Regions from separate parts of the Plantactinospora veratri genome, predicted to be linked through region 3. Evidence: predicted binding sites of a transcription regulator. Region 3 holds the regulator's gene; each other region holds the start of a gene.
What was found. Region 3 encodes HrcA, which represses chaperone genes, less so after heat shock. Its sites were predicted from a motif close to GGTTNGCACNCTCNNNNNGAGNGTGCNAACC; they were not measured.

Region 1 (6,211 bases), on a different contig from region 3:
CGTTGCCGACCAGGTCCCCGCCGACCTCGTTGGAGACGCAGGCGAGGGTGATGTGCCGCTCGATCATCGGCCGGGCCAGCAGGTCGGCGAAGCGCAGCGTCACCGGGTTCCGCACCCGGCCGTGGATCCGCAGCCGCCAGTTCTCCGGGTCCACCCGGGGCACCACGAGTGCGGTGTCGATCCGGTAGAAGTCCCGGTTCGGCGTGACGTACGACGACAGCCCGGGAACCTTCAGTTCGGCGTCTGCCGGCACCGGGGCCGCCGGGCTGGCCGGGACCGGCAGTTCGACCGCCGCCCGGGCGGCCGAGACACCTCGCCGGGTCGACAGCCAGCGCCCGCCGAAGCCACCCACCGCCGCCCCGCCGGCCGCCAGCCCGACCCCGGTCAGGAACCGGCGCCGGGCGTACGCGTCGGGACGGGCGGTGACGGCGACGGCCGGTACGGCCAGGGCCCGGCCGGGCGGGCCGGCGACGAAGAGCCGCAGTACGCCGGCCGCGAGTACGACGCCGACCAGCGAGGGCAGCGCGGCGAGCGGGCCGGCCCCGGGCCGGGTCAGCGCCGCGAGTACCCCGACCGCGCCGAAGAGGGCGATCCCGGCGTACCCGAGGGGCAGTGAGCGGACCGCGACCAGCCCGACCAGGACGGCGAACCCGGCCAGCAGCACGGCGGTGCCGACCAGGAGTGCGATCTTGTCGTAGATGTAGAAGACGTCGACGGCGAACCGCTTGAGCGGTGCGGGCGCCAGGTCCACCACCGCGCCGCCGACCGCGACCAGCGGGGCGGAACGGGCGCCGGTGAGCACCGCCACCACCTCGGCCGCGCCGACCGCGACGGCCGCGGCGGCCAGCCCGGCCAGGGCACCGAAGCGGCGTGGCAGGCCGCCGCGCCGGGCCGGGATCGTCGCCGCCGGCCCGTCACCGCCCAGATCCGGGATCACCCTCATCCACCCAGTGTGCCGGCCGTGGCCCGGAAACGGAGATCCGCGTGAGCGGGATGCCGGGCGCGGGGAAGTCCCACGCCGGCCCGCTCACGCGGATCTCGGTGTCGCGCCGGGCGGTGCGGATCGGCGTGATCCGGACCGGGACCGGTCAGAAGCCCGGACCGTGCTGGTGGCCGTGACCGTGGCCGTGCCCACCGGCGGCGGCCGGCTCGGCCTTCTCCGGCTTCTCCACGACGAGGCTCTCGGTGGTCAGCAGCAGCCCGGCGATCGACGCCGCGTTGGTGACCGCGTTACGGGTCACCTTCACCGGGTCGATGATGCCGGCCTTGGCCAGGTCCTTGTACTCGCCGGTGGCGGCGTCGAGGCCGTTGCCCCAGCCCTGCTCGGCGACCTTCTGCACCACCACGTAGCCGTCGTGGCCGGCGTTCTGGGCGATCCACCGCAGCGGCTCGACCAGCGCCTTGCGGACGATCGAGACGCCCACCTTCTCGTCACCGGTCAGCCCGAGGTCACCGTCGAGCGCGGAGAGGATCTGCACCAGCGCGGCGCCGCCGCCCGGTACGGTCCCCTCCTCGACCGCGGCCTTGGTCGCGGCGATGGCGTCCTCGATGCGGTGCTTGCGCTCCTTCATCTCGACCTCGGTAGCCGCACCGGCCTTGATCACCGCGATGCCGCCGGAGAGCTTGGCCAGCCGCTCCTGGAGCTTCTCGCGGTCCCAGTCGGAGTCGGACGCCTCGATCTCCTTGCGGATCTGGGTGATCCGCTCGGCGACGTCGTTGTCCCGGCCCCGGCCGTCGATCACGGTGGTGTTGTCCTTGTCGACGACCACCCGGCGGGCGGTGCCGAGCACCTCCAGGCCGACCGAGTCGAGCTTGTAGCCCAGCTCGGGGGCGACCACCTCGCCGCCGGTCAGGATCGCCATGTCCTGGAGCATCGCCTTGCGCCGGTCACCGAAGCCGGGCGCCTTCACCGCGCAGACCTTGACGGTCTTGCGGATCGCGTTGACGACCAGGGTGGAGAGCGCCTGCCCCTCCACGTCCTCGGCGATGATCAGCAGCGGCTTCGCGGTCTGGAGGACCTTCTCCAGCAGCGGCAGCAGCTCCTCGATCGAGGAGATCTTCTGGGTCGTGATCAGGATGTACGGCTCGTCGAGCACCGCCTCCTGCGACTCGGTGTCGGTGACGAAGTTCGGCGAGATGAAGCCCTTGTCGAACTGGAGGCCCTCGGTGACCTCCAGCTCGGTGGCGAGCGTCGAACCCTCCTCGACGGTGATCACACCGTCCCGGCCGACCTTCTCCATCGCCTCGGCGATCAGGTCACCGATGGTGGCGTCCTGCGCCGAGATGGTCGCCACGTTCGCGACCGACTCCCGGCTGCCCACCTCGACGGCCTTCTCCAGCAGCGCCTCGGAGATCTTCTCGGCGGCCAGGTCGATGCCCCGCTTGAGCGCGGCCGGCCCGGCTCCGGCGGCCACGTTGCGCAGCCCCTCCCGGACCATGGCCTGGGCCAGCACGGTGGCGGTGGTGGTCCCGTCGCCGGCGACGTCGTTGGTCTTGGTCGCCACCTCCTTGACCAGCTGCGCGCCGAGGTTCTCGTACGGGTTGGTGAGCTCGATCTCCTTGGCGATGGTCACGCCGTCGTTGGTGATCGTCGGAGCACCGAACTTCTTGTCCAGGACGACGTTGCGCCCGCGCGGGCCGAGAGTGACCTTGACCGTGTCCGCGAGCGTGTTGACACCGTGCTCCAGCAGGTGCCGGGCGTCATCCGAGAAGCTCAGAATCTTCGCCATTGTGTAAACAGGGTCCCTTCACGAGCGTTGCCCCGGCCCGGCAGGGCCGGTCCGGGGCAACGTCACTGGATCAGTCAGATCACTTCTCGATGACGGCGAGGACGTCGCGGGCGGAGAGCACCAGGTACTCCTCGCCGGCGTACTTGACCTCGGTGCCGCCGTACTTCGAGTAGATGACCGTGTCGCCGACCTTCACGTCAACCGGGATCCGGTTGCCGTCGTCGTCGAAACGGCCGGGGCCGACAGCGAGGACGGTGCCCTCCTGCGGCTTCTCCTTGGCGGTGTCGGGAATCACGATGCCCGACGCCGTGGTCGTCTCAGCCTCGTTCGCCTGGACCAGGATCCGGTCCTCGAGCGGCTTGATCGCAACCTTGGTCGCGGTAGTCACGGGCATACCCTCCTGGGGTACTGGTTTCTGTGCCGGCCGGCGAGCCGACCAGCGTCAATCTGCCACATGCCACCGGGCGGGTCCGTCGTCGCGGGTGCCGGTCCGCCTGGCGTTCAGCTCCCGGACAACGGCCCGAAAGCTGGCACCCTCGGTTTGAGAGTGCTAACCGCAGGTTATGCCGACGGCTAGCACTCCGTCAAGGAGAGTGCCAACCCGACACGCCCGTGACCGGCCCCGGTGGGCACAATGCTCCGGTGGATTCCGAGCAGCTCGCCGCGCTGCGTACCCCGGACGGGGAAACCGCGCTGGCCACCGCCGCCGAGCTGGCCGGCGGCGACCCGCTGGGCGCGGCCGCCGCGCTGCGCTCGGCCGGGGTACCCCCGGGGCTGGCCGCCGCCGCGCTGACCCAGGCCGAGCTGCGGCGCCGGGCGACCGCCAAGTTCGGCCCGGCGGCGGCCGGGATGTTCTTCACCCGGGCCGGGCTGGAGCAGGCCACCCGGGCCGGGGTCGCGGCCCGGCGGGCCGCCCGGCTACGCGCCGCCGGAGTGGCCACCCTGGTCGACCTCGGCTGCGGTCTCGGCGCCGACGCGCTCGCCGCCGCCCGGGCCGGCATCCGGGTGTACGGCGTGGAGGCCGACCCGGTCACCGCGGCGATGGCCGCCGCGAACGCCGAGGCGGCCGGGGTGGCCGACCGGTTCACCGTGACCGTCGGCGACGCGACCCGGTTCGACGTCACCGCCGTCGCCGACCCGGTCGACGCGGTCTTCTGCGACCCGGCCCGGCGCCGGGCCGGCACCGGCCGGCGGATCTTCGACCCGGCCGCCTACTCCCCGCCCTGGGACTTCCTGCTCGGCCTGGCCGACCGGGTCCCCCGGACGGTCTTCAAGGTCGCGCCCGGGATCGACCACCGGCTGCTGCCGGCGGGCGCCGAGGGCGAGTGGGTCAGCGTCGACGGCGACCTGGTCGAGGCGACCGTCTGGTCCGGACCGCTCGCCGCCGCACCCCGCCGGGCCACCCTGCTGGCCGGGACGGCGGTGCGGGAACTGACCGGCGACGGGACCCGCCGGGCCCCGGTCGGTCCGGTCCGGCGCTACCTCTACGACCCGGACCCGGCGGTGGTCCGGGCGCACCTGGTCGCCGAGTTCGCCGGTACGGTCGACGGCACCCTCGCCGACCCCGAGATCGCGTACGTCTACGCCGACACCGCCCGGCCCACCCCGTACGCCCGCTGCCTGGAGGTGCTCGAGTCGCTGCCCTTCTCGCTGAAGCGGCTGCGGGCCCGGCTGCGCGACCTCGACGTCGGGCGGGCGGAGATCCTGAAGCGGGGTTCGGCGCTGGAGCCGGAGCGGCTCCGTCGCGACCTGCGGCTGACCGGTAGCGAGCCGGTGAGCCTGGTGCTGACCCGGGTCGCCGACGCTCCCACGGTGCTGCTCTGCCGTCCGGTGCCGGCCCCGGAGCGGTCCGCGTCGCCCGGGTAGTGTGCTCAGGCGTGGCGGGCAGGGGCACACCGGCGACCGCGCTGCTGACGCGGCAGCGGATTCCGCACACGCTGCACCCGTACGACGTCGCGCCGGAGACGCCGAACTACGGCGCCGAGGTGGCGGCGGCGCTCGGCGTACCGCCGGAGCGGGTCTTCAAGTCGCTGGTCGCCAGCGTCGACGGGGTGCTGACCGTGGCGGTGGTACCGGTCACCGGCGAACTCGACCTGAAGACGCTGGCGACGGCGGTGGGTGGCAAGCGGGCGACACTGGCCGACCGGACGCTGGCCGAGCGGACCACCGGCTACGTCCGGGGCGGGATCAGTCCGTTGGGGCAGCGCAGGGCGCTGCGTACCGTGGTCGACGCCTCCGCCGAGCGCTTCCCCACCATCTACGTCTCGGCGGGCCGCCGGGGGTTGCAACTCGAACTCGCCCCGGCCGACCTGATCCGGCTCACCTCGGCCACCACCGCCCCGGTCGCCGCGCCCTGATCCGCGGCTCGGCCGCGCGGTGCGGTCGCCGCACGCGTGCCGGCACAGGAACGATCATTTCCGGCGTATCGCCACGGGCCGATCCCGGGATTTCGGTCACGTTGCCGAATTGTTATCGCGAACAACAAACTCATGGCCTCGGTGACCTTGCCCCGAGGAGTCTTCGCGCAATACGTTGCCGGACACAACAAAAGTGAGGCGGGCGGTCGCCGCAGCCCACCGACGCCCCGCCGGAGCACGACCCGGCGGAGCCGCTTTCCAGGCAGCCCAACGGGGGGAGGCCACCGGGGCGCACGGCGACCGTCCAGGCGTACCACCGCTGGAACCCGAGACACCACACCCACCCCGAAAGGACCCGTGCAATGCGCAGAGGGATCCTCACCATCGCCGCCGTGGGCCTGCTGACCACGGGCGGGCTCGCCGCCTGCGGCGACGATTCCGGCGACGGCAGCGGTAGCACCGCCGAGCGGAAGCCGAAGATCGGCGTCATCCTTCCGGACAGCGCCTCCTCGGTCCGCTGGGAGACCGCGGACCGCAAATACCTGGAGGCGGCGTTCAAGGCCGCCGGCGTCGAGTCCACCATCCAGAACGCCCAGGGCGACAAGGCGCAGTTCCAGACCATCGCCGACCAGATGATGACCGAGGGCGTCAACGTCCTGATGATCGTCAACCTGGACTCCGGCACCGGCAAGGCGGTGCTGGACAAGGCCAAGAGCCAGGGCGTACTCACCATCGACTACGACCGGCTGACCCTCGGCGGCTCGGCCGAGTACTACGTCAGCTTCGACAACGAGGCCGTCGGCAAGCTCCAGGGCGAGGGTCTCGTCAAGTGCCTGACCGACAAGGGTGCCAAGAACCCGGTCATCGCCGAGCTGAACGGCTCGGAGACCGACAACAACGCCACGCTCTTCAAGAACGGCTACGACGGCGTGCTGAAGGCCAAGTACGACTCCAAGGAGTACGTCAAGGGCCCCGACCAGTGGGTACCCGCCTGGGACAACGCCCAGGCCGGCACGATCTTCGAGCAGATGATGACCCAGCAGAACGGCAAGATCGACGGCGTACTGGCCGCGAACGACGGGCTCGGCAACGCGGTCATCTCAGTGCTGAAGCGGAACAAGCTCA
Region 2 (6,211 bases), on a different contig from region 3:
GACGAGGCCTTTCCGGTCTCGCCCGGCATCCGGTGCGGCTGGTGCGACTACCGCCGCAGTTGCCCGGCCGGTGCGGACGCTCCCGACCGGGAGCCCTGGTCAGCGGTCGAACGGGCTCTCGTACCCGTCGAGCCGGGCGACGGCGGGCACGCCGAGACGGCATGACGGCGCCTACCGGTCGCTCGCCCGCATGCCGGTGCCCTCGGCGAATGCGCCCGTTGGACGGCAGGCGGCAGGTGGTGCGGGGTGCGTGGTCGGCCGGGCGGAGCCGTGATCAGTCGTCGGTGGCCCGGCGCGACTGGCAGCTCGGGCAGAGGCCCCAGTAGGTGACCTCGGCCTCGTCGACCTCGAAGCCGTACGCGGTCACCGGGTCGAGACAGGGTGCGGAACCGACCGCGCAGTCCACGTCGGCGATCTCACCACAGCCCCGGCAGACGACGTGGTGGTGGTTGTCACCGACCCGCGCCTCGTATCGGGCAGGTGACCCGGCCGGCTCGATCCGGCGGGAGAGCCCGGCCCGGGAGAGCGCCCCCAGTACGTCGTAGATCGCCTGGGTGGAGACCGAGTCCAGGCGCTGCCGGACCCGCTGGGTGATCTCCTCCACCTCCAGGTGCCCGCCGGCGGCCAGCACCTCGAGGACGGCGAGGCGCGGCCGGGTGACCCGAAGGCCCCTCGACCTGAGCAGTTCCTCGCCAGTCATCCCACTATCACAGCACGTCGATGGGACGCCAACAAGGCGGATGCGAGTCGATCGTGGCGCCCGCCACACGTACCCGGTGTCACCGGAGGTGGAACCCGGGTGAACCGCCCCGGCTCGATCCCCGTGTACCGGTATAGGTCGCGGATGACGTGATCGAATTCTCGTACCGTCCGTTGGCTCCCGTCGGGAGCGGTAGCAAGGAGGCGTCGGTGTTCAGGGAAGTCATGGGTCTCCCCGCACACGCGTTGCTGGTGCACGCGGCCGTCGTCTTCGTGCCGCTGCTCGCGCTGGTCTCCACCGGGTACGCCGTGCTGCCCCGGTTCCGCAGCCGGCTCGACTGGGCGGCGGCGGTGTTGGCGGTGGTCGCGCCGGTCGCCGCCTTCTTCGCGGTGCAGTCCGGTGAGGAACTTCAGGAGGTACTGACCGCCAAGGGCTACGGTCCGGAGATCCTCCAGAAGGTGGTGGAGCACCAGGGCTACGGCGAACTGGCCCTCTGGTGGAGTCTCGCCCTCGGCGTGGTGACGCTGGTGCTGCTCGTGGTGACCAGCCCCCGGTTCACCCGGGAGCGGTCCCTGCCGGGGTGGCTCAACCTGCTGCTCGGCGCGATCGTGGTGGTGCTCGCCGCGCTCAACGTCTGGTACGTCTACCTCACCGGCGACACCGGCGCCGAGGCGGTCTGGCAGGGCGTCCTCTAGCCGGGCGTCCTCTGGTCCCGGCCGAGGGCCGCCGGGTGGCCGGCCGGACGCCGCCGGGTCAGAAGAGGGCCCGGGAGCAGAGCAGGCACATCAGTACCAGTACCACCGCACCGCCGACCATGCCGACTCCGTAGGTCAGCGTCCGTGCGCTCCCCTCCTCGGCGTCCAGTGCGGCATGGTCCTGGCCCGGCAGTGGCCGTGGCGCCGCCGGCTGTACGTGTAGCGGTGGGCGCCAGCCCGGCGGTGGAGTGACGCTCGGTGGCGGGCCGGGATAGTGACTCTCGGGCCGTACCGGTGGCGGTGCCGGGGACCCTGCCGTGGGCTCCGGGGCGTCGGCGGGTGGTCCGGTGGGTCGACGCCAGAAGGCGTCATCGGCGGAGTTCCCGCTCTGCGTCGTCACGCTGTCCGACGCTACCAACCCGAGCCCTCCGCGGCCCCTCGCCCGCTGTCCCGACGGAGCTGTCGGCCCAGCCGCCCGAGTACGCTTGGCGGGTGTCCGGGACGGAGAAGCAGCACAGCACGAGTGGCGGGCGGGACGACGAGCGGCCGGTCAGGTCGACCGGCGACCGCCGGGTGCCGCCGGAGCAGTCGGTGGACGACACCGACCGGGGCTGGGGCGAGCGGCCAAACTCCAACGACGAGCGGCTACTGGCCGAGCGCCCACCGCACTGGGGCTGACCGCGCCCAACTCGTCCAGGTCGCGGAGAGTCTGCCCACGCGCGGCCGGTCGGCGGCTCGGGCCGCGAGGCGGCTACGAGCGAACGATGATCGCAAAGCGGGTGGATTCCGGCATCCCGACCGCACGATGGGCCTGGTCGGGGCGGAGCGCCAGGTAGATGGCGCTGGCCGCGTCGTCGGTCTGGCCCGGCCCCAGCACGTCGAGCACCAGCACCCGGGTGGCCAGTACGGTCGGCTTCGGTGTCCGACCCGCCTGGTCACCGCCGGGTGCCGCGAGAAGATCCACCCGGGCTCCCGGCCGGGCCACGGTCAGCGCGGCCGGTTCGGCGAGCCGGATCGGCACCCCCACGGTCCCCTCCGGCACCGGCACCCCGCTCGGGGCTGCCGACCCACCCGGCGATCCGCTGGGGCGTGCCGCCGGTCCGCTCTGCGCCGGGCTCGCCCCGGCTGGCCCGGCGAGCCCCGTGCCGGCGACCGGACCGCCGGACCGGGACGGCCCACCCGCGCCGCCGGCGGGGCCGGCCGACGGCGCGGGACAGGACGACGTCGGCCCGCGCAGATGGAGCGCACCGAGCGCGAGCGTCAACAGGGCGGCCACCAGCAGCCAGCGCAGTATCGAGCCGGCGCCGGGGCGCGGCCAGCGGGTCGGGCTCAGGGTGGTGTCCCGACGGGTGGGCGTACGGTCGATCGCCACGGCGAACCTCCCTCGGCCCGGCGGCGCCAGCGAGGTCGGCACCGTCCGGTGCGCAGCAGGCTAGGCCAGGTCAGCCCGGGGAGGCAGCGGAGAACTCACAGCCTGTGGATAACTCGGAGGGCTGTGGATAACTTTTCCCGACCGCCGCGGCGGCACCATCCCCGACCGGTCGGGGGAGGACGGCAGATCGCCGGTCGGCCGGGGCGGGAGGCTGGCGGCCGTCAGGTCGTACTGGTCGAGGAGGAGGATGCCGCCTTCGGCTTGCTGGCGGACCCGCTCGACGCCCCGTTGGACGAGCCGGCGGCTCCGCCGCTGCCGGAGGTGCCTCCGCCGGTCGAACCCGAGTCGCCGCCGGAGCCGCTCTTCGCCGAGTCGCTCTTCGCGGAGTCGCTCTTCGTCGAGTCGGACTTGCTCGCCGTGGAACCGCCGCCCTCCGAACCGTTGCTCCGGGAGTCGGTCCGATAGAAGCCGGAGCCCTTGAACACGATGCCGACGGAGTTGAAGAGCTTGCGCAGGCGACCCTCGCACGCCGGGCACTCGGTCAACGGCTCGTCGGTGAAGGACTGCACCGCCTCGAGCTGGTGGCCGCACTCGGTGCAGGCGTACTGGTAGGTGGGCACGTTCCCCTCCGGATCTTGCAGCCTGTTGGCACTCGACGTATCCGAGTGCCAATGGTGCGGCATCGTACCCGTTTTCGTCCAGCCGAAGTGTCCAGGCCGACGCCGGGCGGGACTCCGACCGGCCGCCGTCAACCGGACCCCAGGCGCTGGAGCCCGCCGGAAGGGGTGAGCACGGCCCGTACCGGACGGTCGTGATCCATCGCCGGGACCGAGTCGACCAGCTCGCCGTCGTGCAACAGCGCCACCGTGAGAGCGCCGGGAGCGGCCCGGGCCAGGGCACGGTCGTACGAGCCGCCGCCGCGACCGAGCCGGACACCGCGCCGGTCGACCGCCAACGCCGGTACGACGACCAGCTCGGCGGCGCCGATCGCACCCCGACCGAGCCGGTCGGTCACCGGCTCCCGCAGCCCCCGACCGGCCGCCACCAGTGCACCCGGGCCGGCGTACGGCGCCCAGTCCAGGTCGAGGTCCGGTCGGAGTACCGGCAGCAGAAGCCGCCCGGTCGGTCCCAGCGCGCCGACCAGATCGTCCGGCAACCCGGCCCCGCCCGGCTCGCTGCCCACCGGCACGTAACCGGTGATCAAACGCGGTCGTACCCGCTGGACCAGGGCGCGCAACTCGGCCCGGAGGCGCTCGGCGGCGGCCAGCCGGGCCGGAGCCGACAGCGCCCGGCGTCGGGCCAGCATGGTGGCCCGGAGCGCGGTCTTGCGCGGACCGACACCTTCATCCGAAAAATCCGGCACGTAACACTCCCGGGACCAGGCCGGTTAACCATTGCGGTTGGGTCAGCATCGCAGCATCGGGTGCCGAGCTTCCGGGGGGATGAGTGACGCTGCGTGGACGGTTGACCACAGCTTTCCTCGCCGTCGTGCTCGGACCGGTGCTGCTCGGCGCGCTCTCCGTCGCCGGTACGGTCGCCACGGCAAGCCGCCAGCAGGCCGAACACCGGCTCAACCTCGCCGCCGAAGCCGTCCGTACGTCGGTCGGCGCGCTCTGCCGACAGTTGCACGCCACGGCCGGCGCGCTGGCCGTACTCGCCGATCCGGACAGCCGGACCGGCGCGGCGGGCGAGGTGGTGACCCGGGGGCTGGCGGACGCGGTCGTGATCATCGGCTCGGCCGACACGGTCGAGTTCGCCACCCCGGCGGCACCCGCCCGCCCCTGGGCGCCCTGCGACGGCCCTGCCGGGACCGGTCCGGCGCCCCGGGCCCTGGCGGCCCGGGTGGAACTCCGGGACGGCTCGGGATCGGTGACCGGCGCGGTCTGGACCGCGCAGGCCCTCGACGCGGCGTTCGTCCGCCGGCTCGCCACCGCCAGCGGGACGGCGGTGACCCTGCTGCGGGAGGCACCCGGGCCGGCCGTGACCTCCCCGGGTACGCCACCGTCCGACCACGTCCCGAACCCGGACCCCGTCCCGGGCCCCGTTCCCGACCTCGGGCCGGAACCGGGACTCGCGCCCCCGGTTCCCGGACCCGTCGGCGGCACCACACCCGGCACCGCCTCCCCGTCCGCCGGTGGTGTGCCGCCGGGCAGCGTCTCCGCGTCCGCCTCCTCGTCGGTCTCGTCGTCCGCCGGTTCGTCCGCCGGAACCGCGGTGCCCGGGAGCGGAGTTCCGGACGCCGGACCGCAGGGGGCCGAGTCGCCGAGTACCGAGTCGACCGGTGCCCGGGCGGCCGTGCTCGCCGCCGCCCGGCGGATCTCCGGGGACAAGGTCGTCCAGGCGAACGGGGGCCGGTACGTCCGGCGGGTCGGCCCGGCCCCCGGTCAGCCCCTGCCGCTGGTGCTGTCGGTACCCCGGGATCCGCCGGTGACCCGGTACGGACCCCTGGCGATCGTCGTACTGCTCGCCGCGGTGTTCGCGGTGCTCGCCGCCGGCCGGCTGGCCCGCTCGGCCACCCGGCCACTGGCCGAGCTGGCCCGGGCCGCCGACCGGGTCGCCGAGGGTGACCTGGCGACCCGGGTGCCGGTCCGGTCCCCGGACGAGGTCGGCCGGCTCGCCGACAGCTTCAACCGGATGACCCGGGAGGCGGAGTCCTACCTCCGGGCACTGGTCGTCAGCCGGCACCAGTTGCGCGAGCAGCTCGCCGTGCTCGGCGACACCCTGGCCAGTTCGCACGACCTGCACCGGATCTTCCAGTTGCTGCTCCGGGCCGCGATGGCGGCGACCGGGGCCCGGGCCGGAGTGGTGCTGTTGCTCGATCCGAGGACGGGAGTCCTGGTCAGCCAGTGCACCGAGGGTCTCGACCGGCGCGGCGTCGGGCTCGGCCAACCGGCGGGTGCGGACCCGGACCGCCCGGCCGACGACCGGCAGCGGCCCGGGGATCCACCGGCGCTGCGGGTACCGCTCGGCAAGGGGCTGCTCGGCACGGTCGTGGCCACCGGTGAGCCGCGCCGGGGCCGGCTGGACCGGGACGGGCCGCGCCTCTACGGTCGCGAGCCGCGCTGCCGGACGTACGTCGCGGTGCCGCTGCCGTCCTCCGGTACGGCCGGTCAGCCGGCGTATCCGGGGGCGGAGCCGGGAACCGGTACGCCACCGCTGCGCCCGGCGACCGCCGCCGGCTGGCCGGGTACCGGCGCCGAACCGGGTACCGCGCGTCCGGGGCTGGCGTTCGGGGTGGGGCGGATCCCGGTCGGCGTACTGGCCCTCTACGACCGGCTCGGCGCGGACGAGTTCGACGACGTCGACCTGGTCACCCTGGGTACCTTCGCCGACCACGCGGCGGTGGCGGTGGAGAACGTCCGGATGCACGAGGAGGCGCAGCGGCTCTCCCTTACCGACCCGCTGACCGGGCTCTGGAACTACCGTTATCTGAAGGAGTCGATC
Region 3 (6,211 bases):
GGTTTCGGGGGGCGCCCGCCCGCCCGGGCCCCCCGCCCGCACGACGCGCCCGTCGGGCGTACCGGTCAGGCGTGGCCGTTGAAGGCGTCGCGCATCCGGGAGAAGAAGCCGCCCTGCTTGGTCAGCTCGGCGACCTCCTCGCCCCGGGTCTTGGCGAACTCGCGCAGCATCCGCTCCTGCTCGGCGTCGAGCTTGGTCGGGGTACGCACGTCGAGGTGCACGTAGAGGTCGCCCCGGCCGGTACCGCGCAGGTGGGGCACTCCTCGGGCCCGCAGCCGCAGCGTCGAGCCCGGCTGGGTGCCCGGCTTGACGTCGACCGGCTCCTCGCTGTCCAGCGTCTTGATGGTCAGCCGGGTACCGAGTGCGGCGGCGGTCATCGGCACGGTCACCCGGCAGTGCAGGTCGTCGCCCTTGCGGGAGTAGACGTCGTGCGGACGCTCGTGGATCTCGACGTAGAGGTCGCCGGCCGTACCGCCACCGGGGCCGACCTCGCCCTGCTGGGCGAGCCGGATCCGCATGCCGTCCTCGACCCCGGCCGGGATCTTGACGGTCAGCGAGCGGCGGGTACGCACCCGGCCGTCCCCGGCGCAGGTCGGGCAGGGGTGCGGGATCACCGTGCCGTACCCCTGGCAGACGGTGCACGGCCGGGACGAGACGACCTGGCCGAGGAAGGTGCGCTGCACCGACTGCACCTCGCCCCGCCCGCCGCACGCCTCGCAGGTGGCCAGGTGGGTGCCGGGCGCCGTGCCCGCCCCCGTGCAGGTGGTGCAGAGCACGGCGGTGTCCACCGCGATCGGTGCCTCCACCCCGAAGGCGGTCTCGTGCAGGTCGAGTTCGAGTCGCAGGATGGCGTCGGCACCCGGCCGGGTACGCGGACGCGGCCCCCGGGAGCCACCCGCCGCACCGAAGAAGGCGTCCATGATGTCCTGGAAGCCGACGAACGGCCCGCCGGCACCGCCCGGTCCGGCCCCGGGCCCGCCACCGGGGGCGAGCGGGTCGCCGCCGAGGTCGACGATCTGCCGCTTCTGGTCGTCCGAGAGGACTTCGTACGCGGCGTTGATGTCCTTGAACTTCTCGTGTGCCTCCGGATCCGGATTGACGTCCGGGTGGTACTGCCGCGCCAGCTTGCGGTAGGCGCGCTTGATGTCGTCGTCGGAGGCGTCCCGGCTGACGCCGAGAATCCCGTAGTAGTCCTTGGCCACTGCGTTCCGTGTCCTCATGTCTGTCTCGCGTTACCGTCCGCCGGTCGTCAGGGGTGAGCTTGGTGGTCAGTTCTGCGCCAGCACGTCGCCGACGTAGCGTGCCACGGCCCGCACCGTGGCGATGGTGCCCGGGTAGTCCATCCGGGTGGGCCCCAACACGCCGAGTCCGCCGACGATGGTCGTACCCGGACCGTATCCGGTGCTGACCACCGAGGTGGCCCGCAGATTGTCGATCTCGTTCTCGTCGCCGATGCGCACCTGGAGGGTGTTCGGCTCCACCTCGCCGATCAGCTTGAGCAGGACGACCTCCTCCTCGAGCGCCTCGAGGATCGGTCGCAGTGAACCCTGGAAGTCGAGCAGTCCGCCCCGGGTCAGGTTGGCGGTGCCGGCCATCACGATCCGCTCCTCGTGCCGCTCGACCAGGGTCTCCAGCAGCACCGTGGCGAGCGTGGTCATCGCCGGGGAGAGCCCCGGGGGCACCTCGTCGACCAGCGCCTGGACCAGCGGCGGGGTGTCGGCCAGCTTCTTGCCGCCGAGCCGCTCGTTGACCAGCCGGCGCAGGTCCGTCACGTCGTCGGCGGTGATCGGGATGGGCAGCTCGACCAGCCGCTGCTCCACCCGACCGGTGTCGGCGATCATGACCAGCATCAGCCGGGTGGTGGAGATCGGCACCAGCTCCAGGTGCCGGACGGCGGAGCGGGCCAGGCTCGGGTACTGCACCACGGCCACCTGCCGGGTGAGCTGGGCGAGCAGCCGGACCGTACGGTGCACCACGTCGTCGAGGTCCACCGCGCCGACCATGAACCGCTCGATCGCCCGGCGCTCGGCCGGAGTGAGCGGCTTGACCCGGGAGAGCCGGTCCACGAAGAGCCGGTAACCACGGTCGGTGGGCACCCGGCCGGCGCTGGTGTGCGGCTGCCGGATGTAGCCCTCCTCCTCGAGGACGGCCATGTCGTTGCGGACGGTGGCCGGGGAGACCCCGAGTTGGTGCCGCTCGACCAGGGCCTTGCTGCCGACCGGTTCCTGGGTGGCGACGTAGTCCTCCACGATCGCGCGCAGCACGTCGAGCTTGCGGTCGTCGAGACCCATCCTCACCTCCCTGCGACGTCCCGGCCCCGGTTGGGCGAAACGACCGGGGCGACCACGACGGTCGGGCCAGGTCCGCCCTGGCACTCGACTGTAGCGAGTGCCAGTCTACGACCAAGGCGTACCCGGCGCGATGATCGTTTGGAGGGGATATCCGAACCTGGACAACAGGCTTGCCAGCACACCCTACCCCGGTGGACCTGGCAGGTACGGTCGGGCATTGTCCAGATTCAATTCGGGGGGCGGCTGGCGCTGGTTGATCGGGAGTCCTACCGTGACCCCCATGACTGAACCGCCTCGCCCTCCCGGAGAATACGGCGGTCCGCCCCAGGACCCGACCACCCCGATGAATCCGGGCCAATACCCGACACCAGGCGAGGGATACCCCCCGCCCGCCGCACCCCAGTACGGTGCGCCCGGCACGCCCCCGCCGACCTCGGGCGCCGGGACGTACCCGACTTCCGGTGGCGGGACGTACCCGACGTCGGGTGGCGGGACCTATCCGACCTCAGGTGGCGGGACCTATCCGACCTCGGGTGGCGGTTATCCCCCGCCCGGTGGCGGCTACCCGCCGGCCGGCGGCTACCCGCCCCCCGGTGGCGGCTACCCGCCCCCCGGTGGTCAGCCCCCGGGCGGGTACCCCGGTGCCGGCTACCCGCCGCCGGGCGGCTACCCGCCGCCGGGCAACCCGTACGGCGCCCCGGCACCGTCCGGCTACGCCAACAGCGACGAGAAGACCTGGGCCCTGATCGCGCACTTCGGCGGCATCCTGGTCGGCTTCATCGCCTCGCTCGTCGCGCTGCTGGCCAAGGGCAACGAGTCGCCGACCGTACGCGCGCACGCGGTCGAGGCGCTCAACTTCCAGATCACCTGGGGCATCATCTCGATCGTCTCGCTCATCGTCGGGATGTGCACCCTCGTGCTGTTCTTCCTGCCGCTGGTCGCCTGGGTGATTGTGCTGGTCTTCTCGGTCATCGCCGGCATGAAGGCCAACGAGGGTGTGCTGTACCGGTACCCGATGACCATCCGCATGATCAAGTAAGACCCAGCGCCTCTGCGATGGCCCGTGCCGGATCCGGCGCGGGCCATCGTGCCGTCCGGGGTCGCGGCGGATCGGGTCAGGGCAGCAGGTCCCGGACCACCGCGTCGGCCAGCAGCCGGCCGCGCAGGGTGAGCACGGCCCGCCCCGCGTCGTACGCCGCCCCGTCCAGCAGCCCGGTCTCGCGGGCCCGGTCCGCACCCGCCCGACCGGCGTCGTCGAGGATCGACAGCGGCAGCCCGGCGGCGAGCCGGAGCCCGAGCAGCACCTCCTCCACCCGCCGCTCCCCGGTCGACAGCACCTCCCGGGCCTGCCCCGGGGAGTGCCCCGCCGCCAGCCGGCCCGCGTAACTCGACGGGTGCTTGACGTTCCACCAGCGGACCCCGCCGACGTGGCTGTGCGCGCCGGGGCCGAGACCCCACCAGTCGCCGCCGGTCCAGTAGAGCAGGTTGTGCCGGCAGGCCGCGGCCGGCGTACGGGCCCAGTTGGAGACCTCGTACCAGGAGAAGCCCGCCTCGGAGAGCGCCGCCTCGGCGGCCAGGTAGCGGTCCGCCGCCACGTCGTCGTCCGGGTACGCCAGCTCGCCGCGCCGCATCCGGGCGGCCAGCCGGGTGCCGTCCTCGACGATCAGGGCGTACGCGCTGACGTGGTCGACCCCGGCGGCCAGCACCGCCTGAAGCGACGCCGCGAAGTCCTCCGCCCGCTCCCCCGGCGTTCCGTAGATCAGGTCCAGGTTGACGTGGTCGAAGCCGACCTCCCGGGCCTCCCGCGCGGCCTCGGTCGCCCGGCCGGCGGTGTGCCGGCGGTCCAGGATCGCCAGCACCGGTGGGGCGGCCGACTGCATGCCCAGGGAGATCCGGGTGTAACCGGCCGCCCGAAGCGCCTTCAGCGAGTCCCGGGTCACCGACTCCGGATTCGCCTCCGTGCTGACCTCGGCGTCGGCGGCCAGCCCCCAGGTCCGGTCGATGCCGTCGAGGATCCGGGCCAGGTCGTCCGGGGGCAGCAGGGTGGGGGTGCCGCCGCCGACGAAGACCGTGTCGACCCGGGCCGGCGGCCGGTCGGCCAGCACCCGGTGGGCCAGGCGCAGTTCGGCGAGTACCTGGTCGGCGTAGCCGTCCCGGCCCGCCGAACCGCCGAGTTCGGTCGCGGTGTAGGTGTTGAAGTCGCAGTAGCCGCAGCGGCTGGCGCAGAACGGCACGTGGACGTAGACGCCGAAGCCACGGTCACCCATCGTGGCCAGGGCGGCGTCGGGCAGCGCCCCGTCGACGGGTACGGGCTCGCCCGCTGGGAGCACTCCAGGCATGGGACTAGTGTGCCGGCATGACCTCAGCCCCTGATCCGCTCGTCCGGGTGTCTACCACGCACGGAGTGACAACTCTCACCCTGGACAGCCCGCGCAACCGCAACGCGCTCTCCAGCGCCCTGCTCGGTCAACTGCTCGACGCGCTGGGCGCGGCGGCGGCCGACGACGACGTCCGGGTGGTGGTGCTCTCGCACACCGGGCCGGTCTTCAGCTCGGGTGCGGACCTGAAGGAGACGGCGGCGGCGTACCGCGAGGGCACGGTGCCGGTGGCGATGCTCGGTGACGTGCTGGCGGCGATCTGGGAGTGCCCGAAGCCGGTGGTGGCCCGGATCGGCGGGCCGGCCCGGGCCGGTGGCCTCGGCCTGATCGCGGCGGCCGACATCGCGATCTGCGCCCAGGAGGCCACCTTCGCGTTCACCGAGGTACGGCTCGGGGTGATCCCGGCGGTGATCTCGGCGACCGTGCTGCCCCGGCTGCAACCACGGGCCGCCGCCGAGCTGTATCTGACCGGGGACACCTTCGACGGCCGCCGGGCGGCCGAGATCGGGCTGGTCACCACGGTGACCTCGGCCGAGGCGCTGGACGAGACGGTCGCCTCGTACTGCCTGGCGCTGGTCCGGGGCGCGCCCGGCGCGCTGGCCGGGGCGAAGGAACTGCTCCGGCGCGGCTCGACGGAGAGCTTCCGGGCCGAGCTGGCGCGGCTGCGCGACCTCTCGGTGCGGTACTTCCACTCCGAGGAGGGGCGCGAGGGTGTCGCGGCGTTCGGGGAGAAACGGCCGGCCCGCTGGGTACCCGGTAGCTGACTCGGGCCCGGCCGGCCCCTGACCCGACCGTGATCCGGTCCGGAATTTGGGCGGTCGAAGTAGGCTGTGTCCGACTATCGGGCAGGGGGTGGCGGTGCGGACTCGGGCCGTGGTGGCGGCGGGCGTGGCGCTCGCGGCGGTTGCCGGTTTCGGCGTCTACCTGGGTGCCCGGGAGTTCGGGCACAAGCTGCCGTTACCCAGCGCCGCCCCCGGCTGCGTGGTCGAGGCGGACGGCCGGGTCGCGTTGAACGCCGAGCAGATGGCGAACGCCGCCACCATCGCCGCGGTGGGCATCCGGCGCAAGATGCCGGAGCGGGCCGTGGTGGTGGCCCTGGCGACGGCGTTCCAGGAGTCCCGGCTGCGCAACCTGGCCGGCGGTGACCGGGACTCGGTCGGGCTCTTCCAGCAGCGGCCCAGTCAGGGCTGGGGCACGCCGGAGCAGATCCGGGATCCGCGCTACGCCGCGACCAAGTTCTACAACGCGCTGAAGAAGGTCCGCGGCTGGGAGCAGATGGAGGTCACGGTCGCGGCGCAGCGGGTGCAGCGGTCGGCCTTCCCCAACGCCTACCAGCAGTGGGCGGACGAGTCCGAGGTGCTGACCCGGGCACTGCTGGGCAACGCCACCGGCGCGGTGGCCTGCACGGTGGGCCGGGAGCCGGCGATGCGCGGTAACGCGGCAGCGGTGGCACTGACCGCCGGGCTGAAGCTGGACTGGGGCCGGCTGGAGACCTCGGTACCGGCCGAGTTGACCGGTCTGGCCGTGCCGACGACGGATCCG

Region 1: the regulator HrcA is predicted to act here: its motif matches at 3,255-3,285, upstream of groES (co-chaperone GroES).
Region 2: the regulator HrcA is predicted to act here: its motif matches at 3,411-3,441, upstream of V1634_RS31840 (FmdB family zinc ribbon protein).

What each region holds. Positions count from the first base shown of each region.
Region 1 covers NZ_JAZGQL010000002.1:139,823-146,033, reverse strand. The annotation lists gene V1634_RS03315 (molybdopterin-dependent oxidoreductase) at 1-943, opposite strand, end outside; gene groL (chaperonin GroEL) at 1,089-2,729, opposite strand; gene groES (co-chaperone GroES) at 2,809-3,123, opposite strand; gene V1634_RS03300 (THUMP-like domain-containing protein) at 3,372-4,595, shown strand; gene ybaK (Cys-tRNA(Pro) deacylase) at 4,607-5,086, shown strand; gene V1634_RS03290 (sugar ABC transporter substrate-binding protein) at 5,449-6,211, shown strand, end outside.
Region 2 covers NZ_JAZGQL010000033.1:189,641-195,851, forward strand. The annotation lists gene V1634_RS31810 (RecB family exonuclease) at 1-165, shown strand, start outside; gene V1634_RS31815 (Fur family transcriptional regulator) at 275-700, opposite strand; gene V1634_RS31820 (DUF2231 domain-containing protein) at 910-1,395, shown strand; gene V1634_RS31825 (translation initiation factor 2) at 1,454-1,795, opposite strand; gene V1634_RS31830 (hypothetical protein) at 1,888-2,073, shown strand; gene V1634_RS31835 (flagellar biosynthesis protein FlgA) at 2,147-2,767, opposite strand; gene V1634_RS31840 (FmdB family zinc ribbon protein) at 2,989-3,387, opposite strand; gene V1634_RS31845 (5-formyltetrahydrofolate cyclo-ligase) at 3,516-4,130, opposite strand; gene V1634_RS31850 (diguanylate cyclase) at 4,232-6,211, shown strand, end outside.
Region 3 covers NZ_JAZGQL010000029.1:62,720-68,930, reverse strand. The annotation lists gene dnaJ (molecular chaperone DnaJ) at 66-1,202, opposite strand; gene hrcA (heat-inducible transcriptional repressor HrcA) at 1,269-2,291, opposite strand; gene V1634_RS29255 (DUF4870 domain-containing protein) at 2,635-3,330, shown strand; gene hemW (radical SAM family heme chaperone HemW) at 3,407-4,630, opposite strand; gene V1634_RS29245 (enoyl-CoA hydratase-related protein) at 4,648-5,433, shown strand; gene V1634_RS29240 (hypothetical protein) at 5,522-6,211, shown strand, end outside.